Regions from separate parts of the Amycolatopsis sp. NPDC051371 genome, predicted to be linked through region 3. Evidence: riboswitches for the same ligand, from Rfam matches in the RefSeq annotation. Region 3 holds a riboswitch; each other region holds the start of a gene.
What was found. A riboswitch is a leader RNA that binds a small molecule or an ion and turns the genes downstream of it on or off. The one in region 3 is predicted to bind S-adenosylmethionine.
Positions count from the first base shown of each region.

Region 1: it holds a riboswitch for S-adenosylmethionine, as region 3 does, so the genes downstream of both, AB0M59_RS24625 (aminotransferase class V-fold PLP-dependent enzyme) here and AB0M59_RS39405 (ATP-binding cassette domain-containing protein) in region 3, are expected to answer to the same signal.
Region 2: it holds a riboswitch for S-adenosylmethionine, as region 3 does, so the genes downstream of both, thrC (threonine synthase) here and AB0M59_RS39405 (ATP-binding cassette domain-containing protein) in region 3, are expected to answer to the same signal.

Region 1 is NZ_JBFBAG010000020.1:130,308-134,359, forward strand. Features, by position in the region: gene AB0M59_RS24620 (hypothetical protein) at 1-332, opposite strand, end outside; gene AB0M59_RS24625 (aminotransferase class V-fold PLP-dependent enzyme) at 402-1,760, opposite strand; SAM riboswitch class IV at 1,798-1,911, opposite strand; gene AB0M59_RS24630 (M23 family metallopeptidase) at 2,001-2,657, opposite strand; gene AB0M59_RS24635 (potassium/proton antiporter) at 2,976-4,052, opposite strand, start outside.
Region 2 is NZ_JBFBAG010000006.1:93,559-97,610, forward strand. Features, by position in the region: gene thrC (threonine synthase) at 37-1,302, opposite strand; SAM riboswitch class I at 1,316-1,449, opposite strand; gene holA (DNA polymerase III subunit delta) at 1,586-2,566, shown strand; gene rpsT (30S ribosomal protein S20) at 2,648-2,908, opposite strand; gene AB0M59_RS10165 (DMT family transporter) at 3,265-4,052, shown strand, end outside.
Region 3 is NZ_JBFBAG010000042.1:78,187-82,238, reverse strand. Features, by position in the region: gene AB0M59_RS39415 (transglycosylase family protein) at 1-1,180, shown strand, start outside; gene rsmA (16S rRNA (adenine(1518)-N(6)/adenine(1519)-N(6))-dimethyltransferase RsmA) at 1,262-2,098, shown strand; SAM riboswitch class I at 2,237-2,343, shown strand; gene AB0M59_RS39405 (ATP-binding cassette domain-containing protein) at 2,537-3,550, shown strand; gene AB0M59_RS39400 (4-(cytidine 5'-diphospho)-2-C-methyl-D-erythritol kinase) at 3,622-4,052, shown strand, end outside.

The sequences.
Region 1 (4,052 bases), on a different contig from region 3:
GGTGTCTCCGCCCGGCGCAGGTTCAGCCAGTACCAGCCCGCCACGGCGAGCACCACGCAGGCGAGGCCGGCGAGCCAGCCGAGCGTCGCCGATGGCACGACGTCGACCGCGGTGGCGGTGGCGGTGCCCGAGAGCTGGTTGTCGGGGAAGCTCGTGCCGCCGACCCCGCCGGTGCCGAGGCCGGCCAGGCTCTGGCTCAGCTGGTACCCGCGCATGTTCACGAACTCGCCGGTGGCGGTGGCATCGGCCGGGATCAGCGCGACCGCCACCATCACGAGCTGCGCGAACCCCAGCGCCGCCAACGGGAACCAGGACCGCCGCGAACTCCCCATCCGGGCAGGATAGCGGCGAACACCCGGCGACGAGGACGGTCCTCGAGACGAGCGGCCGAGGCGAGCCGCTCAGCAGAACGGCGGCAGCTCCCGCGGGTCGCCGACCGGGGCCCAGCGGCCGTCCACCTTCGCGTACTCCCAGCGGGCCCCGCGCGCGACGATCCGGCGCAACGCCAGCACGACGCGGTCGACGTGCTCCTCCGTGCTGCCCAGCCCGAGGCTCACGCGGATCGCCTGCCGCCCGTCGCCGCCGGTGACGCCGATGAGCCGCCGGGCCGCGATGTGCGCGCAGAAAGCGCCGTCCCGGACGCCGATGCCGTATTCGGCGGACAGCACGGCCGCCACCCAGCCCGGGTCGAAGCCGTCGACGACGAAGCTGACCGTGCCGACGCGGTCGACCGGCGCGTCGAACAGCCGCAGCTCGGCGCAGCCCGGGATGCCTTCGAGACCCTTGCGCAGCCGGGTGAGCAGAGCCTGCTCGTGCGCCACGACGGCGTCCCAGTTCTCGCTGAGCGTCTCGCACGCGACGCCGAGCGCGTACACGCCGACGGTGTTGGGCGAGCCGGCTTCGTGGCGCTCGGGCCCGGTGTTCCAGACCACTGCGTCCTCGGTGACGAGCTTGGTCGCGCCGCCGCCGGCGAGGTACGGCCGCGCGGCGCGCAGCCAGTCGGCGCGGCCGATCAGCGCGCCCGCACCGAAAGGCGCGTACAGCTTGTGGCCGGACAGGGCGACGTAGTCGACGTCCAGCTCCTTGATCGAGATCCGGCGGTGCGGGGCGAGCTGGGCGGCGTCGAGCGCGATGCGGGCGCCGTGCTTGCGCGCCACGGCGGCGATCTCCGCCACCGGCAGGAGCTCACCGGTCACATTGGACGCTCCGGTCACGACCACCAAACGCGGTCCCTGCGGGGAATCCGCGAGGGCTTCGTCCACAGCGGACACTGCGGCGAGGCGGGTGCGCGGGGTCGGGATCCGCCGGACGTTCGGGCCCTGCCACGGCAGCAGCGCGGCGTGGTGCTCGGTGTCGAAGACGACTACCGTGGTGTGCCGGGGCAGGCTGCGGGCGAGCAGGTTGAAGGAGTCGGTGGTGTTGCGGGTGAAGACGACGGTGTCGGTGCGGCGGGCGTCGACGAAGCGGCGCAGCACGTCGCGGGTGCGCTCGTAGAGGCGCGTCGAGACCTGCGACGCGAAGCCGGCGCCGCGGTGGACGCTCGCGTACCAAGGCAGGAACTCGTCGACCTTCGCGCGGACGGCGTCGAGACAGGGGGCGCTCGCGGCGTGGTCGAGGTTGGCGTAGCCGACGGTTTCGCCGGTGACGAGCGGAACCCGCAGGGACGCTCCGGCGACGGCCGGAATGCTTTGCGGGACAAGGGTTCCAGGGAAATCAACCGGAGCGGTGGTCGTCCTGGTGCGATCGATGGCGAGAGTCATCGGTGCCTCCTCGGCGGTCCGGGGGACCCCGGCGAGGGGCCCGCGCTTGCCGGTCGCACCCGCGACCGGCCCGGTCTTCACCCGGGGCACCCCACCGCGGTAGGAGGGTTGCCGGCCAGCAAGCCGGGGCTTCGCGCTGGCACTCATGACCTGAGCCAGAAGGTAACCGAGAACGCCGCCGGCGGCCAACCCCCGACTCACATTCTGAGACGCCGCTCACAGGCTCCGCCTTCACGGACCTCAGAGTTTCGCGCGGAAGCGTCCCGGCAGCTGCGTCACGGCGCTGTCGGCGAGGTGCGTCGCCGTGCCGGTGTACTGCTCGGCGCCCGCGGTGAAGCGCCAGCCGCCGATGGTCTTGCCGTCGACGGCTTCGCCGCTGGCCGCCGCCACGGTCGTCGAGACCTCGGCGAACGACTTGCCGTCCCAGTTCGCCGCCGGGGCGTCCGGCAGGGTCCAGAGCGTGAAGTGCACGTGGGCGCCGGTGCTGCTGCCGCCGCACGGCAGCGCGTTGCCGGTCGAGCCGAGCTCGGCCCCGGCCTCGACGTGCTCGCCGTCGGTGACCTCGATGCCTTCCATGTGGTAGTACCCGGTCCGCCAGCCGCCGGCGTGGTCGATGGTCACCCAGTCGCCGCCCGCGCAGTGCTGCAGGTGGACGGTGCCGGCCAGCGGCGCGCGCACGGTGCGGTCGGCCGGGCTGAAGTCGATGGCGTTCTTGACGCCGGTGCTGCCGTCGTCGGAGTGGATGCCGGCCGAGTAGACCTGCTGGCCGGCCTTGAACGGCAGGGCGAGCGCCGGGAACGGAGCCACTTCCGCGATCGCGGCCGGCGCGGCGGCCAGCCCGAGGACGGCGGTCATCGCGGCCGCCAAGACCGCCCCACGAACGTCCAGTCTTGTCACCGTGCGTACTCCTTTGACCTAACGCTCACCCATTCGAACTAACCGGATCGAGCGCACAGTAAGCCAAAGATTGGATCACTGGGAAGATCACGTGATCTTTTCGCGAGGGCCGCTCACCCTCGCGGGAAAAGATCACCAGGTCGACGGGGAAACCGGACAAGCACCGGACAACGGCCAGCTCAGGGCATCGTCCGTGACTGAGGAGGCATCGCGTGTGATTGGAAGGGCATCACGCGTGACTGGAGAGGCGTCACGCGTGATTCCGGGGTCGACCCGAGTCGTCCGATCGGTCACGGTGCGGTCGCGACCACGAACGGGTTAACGGCCCGACTCGCCCTTCCAGCGGGCCAGGCGGCCGGCGCGGTCCACCGCACGGAGGCGGCGCTCGACGGAGTCGCGGACGACGCTCGTCGTGACCACCAGCAGCTGGTCGTGCTCCTGGAGCCGGCTGGTCTTCTGCGGTGTGAAGCCGGCGCCTTCACGCACAACCAGGCTGACCGTCGCGCCGACCGGCAGCCGCAGCTCGGACAGGTACACACCGTGCAGCTTCGACCCGAGCTGGATGCGGACCTGCAGCAGCTCGGCGCCCAGCTCGTCCAGTGGCGCAGAGTCGACTTCGATCTCGTGCGGCTCGGACTTCTTCGCCAGCCCGAGCCACCGCCCGAGCGGCCCGAGCGTCGCGCCCTGGACCAGCGTCAGCACGATGACCAGCACGAACACCGCGTCCACCAGCCGTTGCGCGCCCGGCACCCCCTGCGACAGCGGGATCATGGCGAGCACGATCGGCACCGCGCCGCGCAGCCCGGCCCACGACAGGAATGCCTGTTCCCGCCACGGCAGCCGGAACGGCAGCATCGCCAGCACGACCGAGATCGGCCGGGCCAGCAGCAGCACGACGGCGCCCGCGACCAGGCCCGGCACCACCGCCTCGAGCAACCGGCCCGGCGAGGCGAACAGGCCGAGCAGCACGAACAGCCCGATCTGCGCCAGCCAGCCGAGCCCCTCGGCGAACGACAGCGTGTCGGAGCGGTGCGGCAGCCGCGAGTTGCCGAGCACCAGCGCGGCGACGTAGGTGGCGAGCAGCCCGGACGCGTGCAGCAGCTGCCCGGACGAGTAGGCCACGACGCACACCGCGACCGTGGCGAGCGGGTAGAGGCCGGTCGCCGGCAACGCGGCCTTGCGCAGCGCGAGCCCGCCGAGCCAGCCGAAGGCGAGCCCGATCGCCAGGCCCGCCGCGAGTTCGTAGACGACCAGCAGCGGCAGCGTCCAGTCCACAGTGGCGCCTTCGGCCAGCACGACGACGGCGATGTACGCCGGCGCGTCGTTGATGCCCGACTCGAGCTCCAGCGCTCCGGTGAGCCGTTTGCCGATCCCGGCCGAGCGCAGCACCGAGAA
Region 2 (4,052 bases), on a different contig from region 3:
GAGGCGGGCCGAGGAGGCCCGCCCCGGCGGTGGACGTCAGTAACCGAGCGCTTCGTTCACGGCCTTGGCGGACGCGGCCACCGTCGCCTTCGGGCCGATGTGGTTCTCGACGGCGTCGAGGGTCTTGAGGCCGTCGCCGGTGATCAGGAGCACCGTCTCGACGTCCGGGTCCAGCTTGCCCGTCTCGACCAGCTTCTTCGCCGTCGCGACGGTGACCCCGCCCGCGGTCTCGGTGAAGATGCCTTCGGTGCGGGCCAGCAGCCGGATGCCTTCGACGACCTCTTCGTCGGTGACGTCCTCGATCGCGCCGCCGGTGCGGTTGACGATGTCGAGCACGTACGGGCCGTCGGCCGGGTTGCCGATTGCCAGCGACTTGGCGATCGTGTCCGGCTTCACCGGCTGGACGACGTCCTGGCCGGCGCGGAACGCGGCCGACACCGGCGAGCAGCCGGTCGCCTGGGCGCCGAACACCTTGTACGGGCTGGCGTCCACGAGACCGAGCTGGCCCAGCTCGCGGAAACCCTTGTCCACCTTGGTCAGCTGCGAACCGGAGGCGATCGGCACGACGATCTGCGGCGGGATGCGCCACCCGAGCTGCTCGGCGACCTCGAAGGCCAGCGTCTTCGAGCCTTCCGAGTAGTACGGCCGGACGTTCACGTTCACGAACGCCCACTTCGGGTGCTCACCGGCGAGCTCGGTGGCGAGGCGGTTGACGTCGTCGTAGTTGCCGTCGACGGCGATCAGGTCGCCGTCGTAGACCGCGGTGGTGAGGATCTTGGCGCGCTCGAGGGTCTTCGGGATCAGCACGACCGACCGCCAGCCCGCGCGGGCCGCCGCGGCGGCCGTCGCGTTGGCCAGGTTGCCGGTCGACGGACAGGCGAGCACCTCGAACCCGAACTCGCGGGCCGCGGCCAGCGCGACGGCGACGACGCGGTCCTTGAAGGAGTGCGTCGGGTTGCCGGTGTCGTCCTTGACCCACACGCGCTTGAGGCCGAGCTCCTTGGCCAGGCGGTCGGCGCGGATGAGCCGGGTCGCGCCGGGCTCGGTGTTCGGGATCTCTTCGACGTTGGACGGGACCGGGAGGAGCTTCTTGTAGCGCCAGATGTTCTTGGGGCCGGCCTCGATGTCTTCGCGGCGGACGCGGCCGAAGTCGTAGGCGACCTCGAGCGGCGAGAAGTCCTCGGCGGAGACGAACTCGGGGGCGAGCGGCTGCCGGTGGCCCTCTTCCTTCGACACCAGTTCGACAGCGGGACCGAGATCCGGGGTCTTGGTGGTGGAGGACGTTCCGAGGGTGGCGGTCATCGCGAGGTTCCTTTCCTCATCTGCCCCGCCGAAGCGGGCCGGAATTGGCACCGTGGTCGTCAGCTACCCCGCGATCGCGGGATGACGGGCTGTACGCCGGTTGCCGGGGCTTCGTCGGGCCGTTCCCTCTGCCCCTCTGGATGAGCGGTATTCGGTTGTCGGCGCGCGCCAACCGGCGCGCTGCCTCCAGGACACCGTACGACATGGCGCTCACGCCGTGCCATGGTGGCCGCTCGACATCACCGGAGCGGGCGCACGACACCGCAAGTGAGAGGATCCTTCCGTGACCGCGCAAGCCACCGCCCCGGCCCCGCTGATCCTGGTCTTGGGCGAGGAAGAACTGCTGATCGAGCGCGCCGTCCGCGAGACGCTCGCGGCGGCCCGCGCGATCGACGCCACGGCCGAGCTGACCAGGGTCCGGGTGTCGGATCTCACAGCCCCCGAGCTGGCCGAACTCGTCAGCCCGTCGCTGTTCAGCGAAGGCCGCGTGATCGTCCTGGAGTCGGCGCAGGACATCTCGCAGGAGCTGTCCGACGCGGTGGCGTCCTACCTGAAGGACCCGGCGGACGGCGTCGTCCTGGTCGTCGTGCACACCGGCGGCGGCCGCAGCAAGGCGGGCAAGACGCTTCCGGCGGCGCTGAAGAAGGCCGGCGCCGAGGTCACGGAGTGCCCGAAGATGACCAAGCCGGCCGAGCGCGAGCAGTTCGTGCGGCACGAGGTGCGCCGCGCGGGCGGCAAGATCGACCCGGCGGGGGTCGCCGCGCTGATCGATGCCGTGGGTTCTGACCTGCGGGAACTCTCCTCGGCGGCGACGCAGCTGGTGGCGGACGCCGGCGGGTCCGTCGACGCCGAAGCGGTCCGCCGCTACCACCGCGGCCGCGCGGACGTGACCGGGTTCGCGGTCGCGGAGAAGGCCGTGAGCGGCGATCGCTCGGCGGCGCTGGAGTCGCTGCGCTGGGCGATGCAGCTGGGCGTCCCGCACGTCCTGGTCGCGGACGCACTGGCCGACGCGGTCCGCACGATCGCCCGGGTCTCGGGCGCGGGCCGGGGCAACCCGAATCAGCTGGCCGGCGAGCTGGGCATGCCGCCGTGGAAGATCCGCAAGGCCCAGGGCCAGTCCCGCGGCTGGAACCAGGACGGCCTGGCGACGGCGATGCGCGTGGTGGCGAGGCTGAACGCCGAGGTCAAGGGTGTCGCAGCCGACCCGGGTTACGCACTGGAGCGCGCGGTCCTCCAGGTGGCGGCCGCCAAGGGCGACCGCTGAGCGCGCCTGCCCCGGACATGAAGAAGGCCCCGGCCGAAGCCGGGGCCTTCTTGGAGATCAAACAGCCAGAAATCGACCGGCTCAGAGCGCGTTGACGCGCTTCGCCAGCGCCGACTTCTTGTTGGCGGCCTGGTTGGCGTGCAGGACGCCCTTCGAGACGGCCTTGTCCAGCTTCTGGGCGGCGTCGCGCTGCAGCTCGACGGCCTTGGCCTTGTCGCCGGCCTCGGCGGCTTCGCGGACCTTGCGGATCGCGGTCTTCACCGAGGACCGGATCGCCTGGTTGCGCAGACGCGCCTTCTCGTTCGTCGTGATGCGCTTGATCTGCGACTTGATGTTGGCCATAGGGCAACTCCTGTTTCACTCGGTGAGATTCGCCGCCGCGCTGAATTGGCCCCGCTCGAAAGAGCAGGCTTCCTCCATGACGGAATGCCGCACGGGCAGCGAGCGACAACTTTAACAGCCCAGCTCGCGACCCCCGCCGCCGGGACCTGCGCCGGGCCGATCACCAGGAGTACGGTGGGCCGCGGTAGTGCCTAGGGTTCCGTCGCCGGTCCGCGCGCTCCGCACCACACAACCAGGACCGGTGGGCCTGGTCCGAGCGGCACCATCGGCGGGCCCGGACGGCCGGTCGTTCATCTGACGGGGCAAAAGCCTGGAGGACCCGGTTTTCGCGCGCGCGAAAACCCGTAAGGGGTCCCGTGAACACCACTGCTCTGTCCTTCGTCCTCATCGCGGCCGTCGTGCACGCCGCGTGGAACCTGGCCGCCAAGCGGATCTCCTCCGGCGGCACCCAGTTCGTCTGGCTCTACTACACCGCTTCCGCGGTCGTCCTCCTGCCGGTGACGGTCGTGCTGCTGGTCGTCGAGCCGCAACGTCCACAGTGGAGCTGGCTGGTGGCCGCGGTGGTCACGTCGGTGCTGCACATCGCCTACGGCATCGTGCTGCAGCGCGGGTACCGCGTGGGCGACCTCTCCGTCGTCTACCCGGTCGCGCGGGGCACCGGGCCGCTGCTGTCGGTGCTCGCCGCCGTCCTGGTGCTCGGCGAACGCCCTGGCCCGCTCGGCCTGCTCGGCGCGTTCCTGGTCGTCGCCGGCGTGCTGGTGATCAGCACCGGCCGCCAGGGAGGCGACCCGCGGGCGGTCAAGGCGGGGATCTTCTACGGCCTCCTGACCGGCGCCGTCATCGCCGGCTACACCCTCTGGGACGCGCACTCGGTGACCGCCCTCGGCGTGCCTCCGGTCGTCTACTTCGGGCTCGGCTCGGTCCTGCAGAGCGTGCTGCTGCTGCCCGGCGCACTGGCCGGCCGCGCCGAGGTGACGCGGATCTGGCGCGAGCAACGCCGTGAGGTGCTGGTCGTCGCGGTGCTTTCGCCGATCGCGTACATCCTCGTGCTGTTCGCCCTCACGATGGCGCCGGTCAGCCTGGTCGCGCCCGCCCGGGAGCTGAGCATCGTGCTCGGCGGCCTCGCCGCCTGGCTGGTGCTGGG
Region 3 (4,052 bases):
GGCGGACCGCACCGCGTCCCCGCAGGCCAAGAGGGCCGCGCTGGACGAGAGCATGCGCCAGACCTCGAAGGTCTGGAAGCGCCGCTTCCTCAAGGGTGCCGTCCTCAGCGTCATGATCAGCGTCGCCGGCGGCGGCGCGGCCGCGCTGGCGATGAACAAGAGCATCACGGTCGACGTCGACGGCCAGCAGACCACCGTGCACTCGTTCGGCGACACCGTCGGCGAGGTGCTGGAGGACGCGGGCCTGTCCGTCGGCGCGCACGACTCGCTCTCCCCGTCCCCGCAGGCGGAGGTCGGCGACGGCGGTGTCATCAAGCTCGAGCGCGGCCGTCAGCTGAAGATGATCGTCGACGGCTCGGAGCACACCTCCTGGGTCCGCGCGACGCACCTCGGCGACGCGCTGGGCCAGCTCGGCATGGCGGGCGTGGACAAGCCCGGCACGTGGATGTCGATGCCGAAGGACGGCGAGCTGCCCCTCCAAGGCGCCACCGTCGAGATCAAGACCCTCAAGAACATCACGCTCTACGACGGCGCCAACGAGCCGAAGAAGATCACCACGACCGCGGTCACGACGAAGGAGTTCCTGGGCGAGTACAAGCTCACCCTGGGGCCGGAGGACCAGGCCGAGGGCGGCCTGGACGTCAAGCTGACCGACGGCGCCGAGGTGCACATCAGCCGCACCGGCGTCTCGACGGTCGTCCAGAAGGAGAGCATCGACCCGCCCGAGCAGCGCGTCGACGACCCGGACCTCGCCAAGGGCAAGACCTCGGTCGAGGACCCGGGCACTCCCGGCGAGAAGATGGTGACCTACAAGGTCACGCAGAAGAACGGCAAAGAGGTCTCCCGCGAGAGCATCTCCGAGCAGGTCATCACCCAGCCGAAGCCGAAGATCGTCCACGTCGGCACCAAGCAGGCCCCGACGCCGGCCATCGGCGACGGCTCCGCCTGGGACCGCATCGCGCAGTGCGAGTCGGGCGGCAACTGGGCCATCAACACCGGCAACGGCTACTACGGCGGCCTCCAGTTCGACAAGCGCACGTGGGACGCCTACGGCGGCGACGAGTACGCGGCGCTCCCGAACCAGGCTTCGCGCGAGCAGCAGATCGCGATCGCGGAGAAGGTCAAGGCCGGCCGTGGCGGCAGCTACAGCGCCTGGCCGGTCTGCGGCAAGAAGGCCTGACCCGCTTTTCGAACGGCCCTCACCTCGCCGAGGTGGGGGCCGTTTCGCGTGTGCGTGCTGCCCCATCGGTAAGCTCCACCGGTGGTTGAACTGTTGGGACCTGCCGAGATCCGCGGGCTGGCGGCCGAGCTGGACGTGCGGCCGACCAAGAAGCTCGGGCAGAACTTCGTGCACGATCCCAACACCGTCCGGCGGATCGTCGAGCTGGCGAACGTCGGTCCGGACGACGTCGTCCTCGAGGTCGGGCCCGGGCTCGGGTCGCTCACCCTCGGCCTGCTCGCCACCGGCGCGCGGGTCGTCGCCGTCGAGATCGATCCCAAGCTCGCCGAGCGGCTGCCCAAGACCGTCGCCGAACGGGCCCCCGAAGCCGCGGAACGGCTGACCGTCGTCGGGGCCGACGCGCTGCGCGTCACCCGCGGCGAACTGGGCGAGCCGACCGCGCTCGTCGCCAACCTGCCCTACAACATCGCCGTCCCGGTCGTGCTGCACCTGCTCGCCGAGGTTCCGTCTCTCAAGGCCGGCCTCGTCATGGTCCAGACGGAGGTCGCCGACCGGATGGCGGCCGGTCCCGGCAGCCGGATCTACGGCGTGCCCAGCGTCAAGCTCGCCTGGTACGGCCCGGCGCGCAAGGTCGCCGCCGTGCCGCGCTCGGTGTTCTGGCCGGTGCCGAACGTCGACTCCGCGCTCGTCGCCTTCGAACGCGGTGACGTTCCGGCGTCGGACGACCGCGATCGGCTCTTCGGCCTCGTCGACGCGGCTTTCTCACAGCGCAGGAAGACGCTCCGCGCCGCGCTCGCCGGCTGGGCGGGGTCGGCCGAGCGGGCCGGAGAGCTGCTCACGGCCGCCGGGATCGACCCGAAGACCCGGGGCGAGCAGCTCGGCGTGCACGACTTCGCGAGGCTGGCTGCCGCGCGTTAGCACGTCCACTGTGGAAGTCAACGCGGTCCGGCGAAAATACGCCTCTTGACGTGCCATCTCGCGATTCGGACACCTCCACTCGTGTGATCTGGGCCAACAGGCTTGCTTTCGCTCCTCGGGATCGGCTTTACTCGGAAGTGTCCATCCCGAGCGACTGAGAGACCTGGCTCGCCGAAGTCGCAGCAACCACCCTCCACAGGGCAGGTGCTACCGCCAGGACCGATGGAGGCCGTTTCCGATGAAGAGGGTCGCTCGCCCCCTGCTCCTGACCAAGCGTCGCGTAGTCGACGAAGGCCGCCGCTCCGTGACCGCATGTCGGCGCTCCAACTGAGCTTGTCCGAGCCGGTCCACCTCTTCTTCACGCACCGTCCATAAAGGACGGACTTCGCTTGCGGCCGGGTGCCGCGTCCTCCGCGCACCCCGTTTTCTGGAGCCTTCGTGATCACCGTCGAAAATCTGTCCAAAACCTTTGCCACCAACGGAAACTCGGTCGTCGCCCTGCGGGACGTGAGCGTCGAGGTCCAGGCCGGCTCGCTGTTCGGCGTGGTCGGCCCGGCCGGGTCCGGCAAGTCCGTCCTCGCCCGCTGCATCGCGCTGCAGGAGCGGCCCGACCGCGGCGTCGTCCGCCTCGACGGCCTCAACACCGGCACCCTCGACGGCCGTCGCCTGCGGGAGATCCGCCGCCAGCTCGGCGTCGTCTCGACGAAGCCGGAGCTGATCGCCGAGCGCACGATCGCCGGCAACATCGCCTCCCCGCTCGAGCAGCTCGGCATCGACGGCCCGCAGCGCCGCAGCCGGGTCGGCTCGCTGCTCGACCTCGTCGGCCTGACCCAGCGCGCGACTCAGCGTCCCGGCGAGCTGACCGAGGGTCAGCTCCGCCGCGTCGCGGTCGCGAAGGCGCTGGCCGCCGCCCCGGCGGTGCTGCTCGCCGACGACCCGACCGCCGGCATCGACCCGGAGGAGGCCGGCGCGGTGCTCACCGTGCTCGACCGCGCCCGCGCCGAGCTGGGCACCACCATCGTGGTCACGACCCCGGACGCCGGCGTGGTCCGCCGGGTCTGCGACGACGTCGCGGTGCTCGAAGACGGCACGGTCGTCGAGCGCGGCACCGTCCTCGACCTGGTCTCGAACCCCACGAGCCGCACCGCGCAGGCGCTGCTGCCGGCGATCGAGACGACCCGCGCGCAGGTGGCGCGCTACGACCGCTCGGCAGACGTCGTGCTGGTCGGCTTCGCGTCGGTCGGCGCGCTGCTGCCCGAGGCGGCGGGCCGCTTCGACGTCGAGTTCGCCACGATCGGCGGCGGCCTGACCCGGATCGGCGACACCCCGGTCGGCCGGTTCCGCCTCGGTGTCCGCGGCGAGCGGGCCGACGCGGCGCTGGCGTGGGTCGCCGAGCGCGGCGGTCACGTGACGCACACCGCGCGCGGCCCGCAGGGTGTCGCGGCAGCCTGAGTTCGCTCCCGTAAAACGCCCCGATGCGCACTTCGCATCGGGGCGTTTTCGCGGGCACGTAGGCTGGTCGGGTGCTCGCCGTAGTTCCGCCCCCAGTCACCGTCCGGGTCCCGGCCAAGATCAACCTGCACTTGGCGGTCGACGACCTGCGCGAAGACGGTTACCACGAGCTGGTGACCGTGTTCCAGGCCCTGTCGCTGACCGACGAGGTGACCGTCGCGGTCACCGAAGAGCCGGGCCTGGAGATCTACGGCGAGGGCGAGGGCTCGGTGCCCGCGGACGGCACCAACCTGGCCTGGCGCGCGGTCGAAGCGCTGTCCGCGCACGTCGGCCGCACCGAAGAGCCGAACGTCCGGGTGGTGCTGCGCAAGGGCATCCCGGCCGCGGGCGGCATGGCGGGCGGCAGCGCCGACGCGGCGGCGACGCTGGTCGGGCTGGCGAGCCTGTGGAACCTCGACGTCACGCGCGACGAGCTGGCCGAAATCGCCGCCGGGCTGGGCAG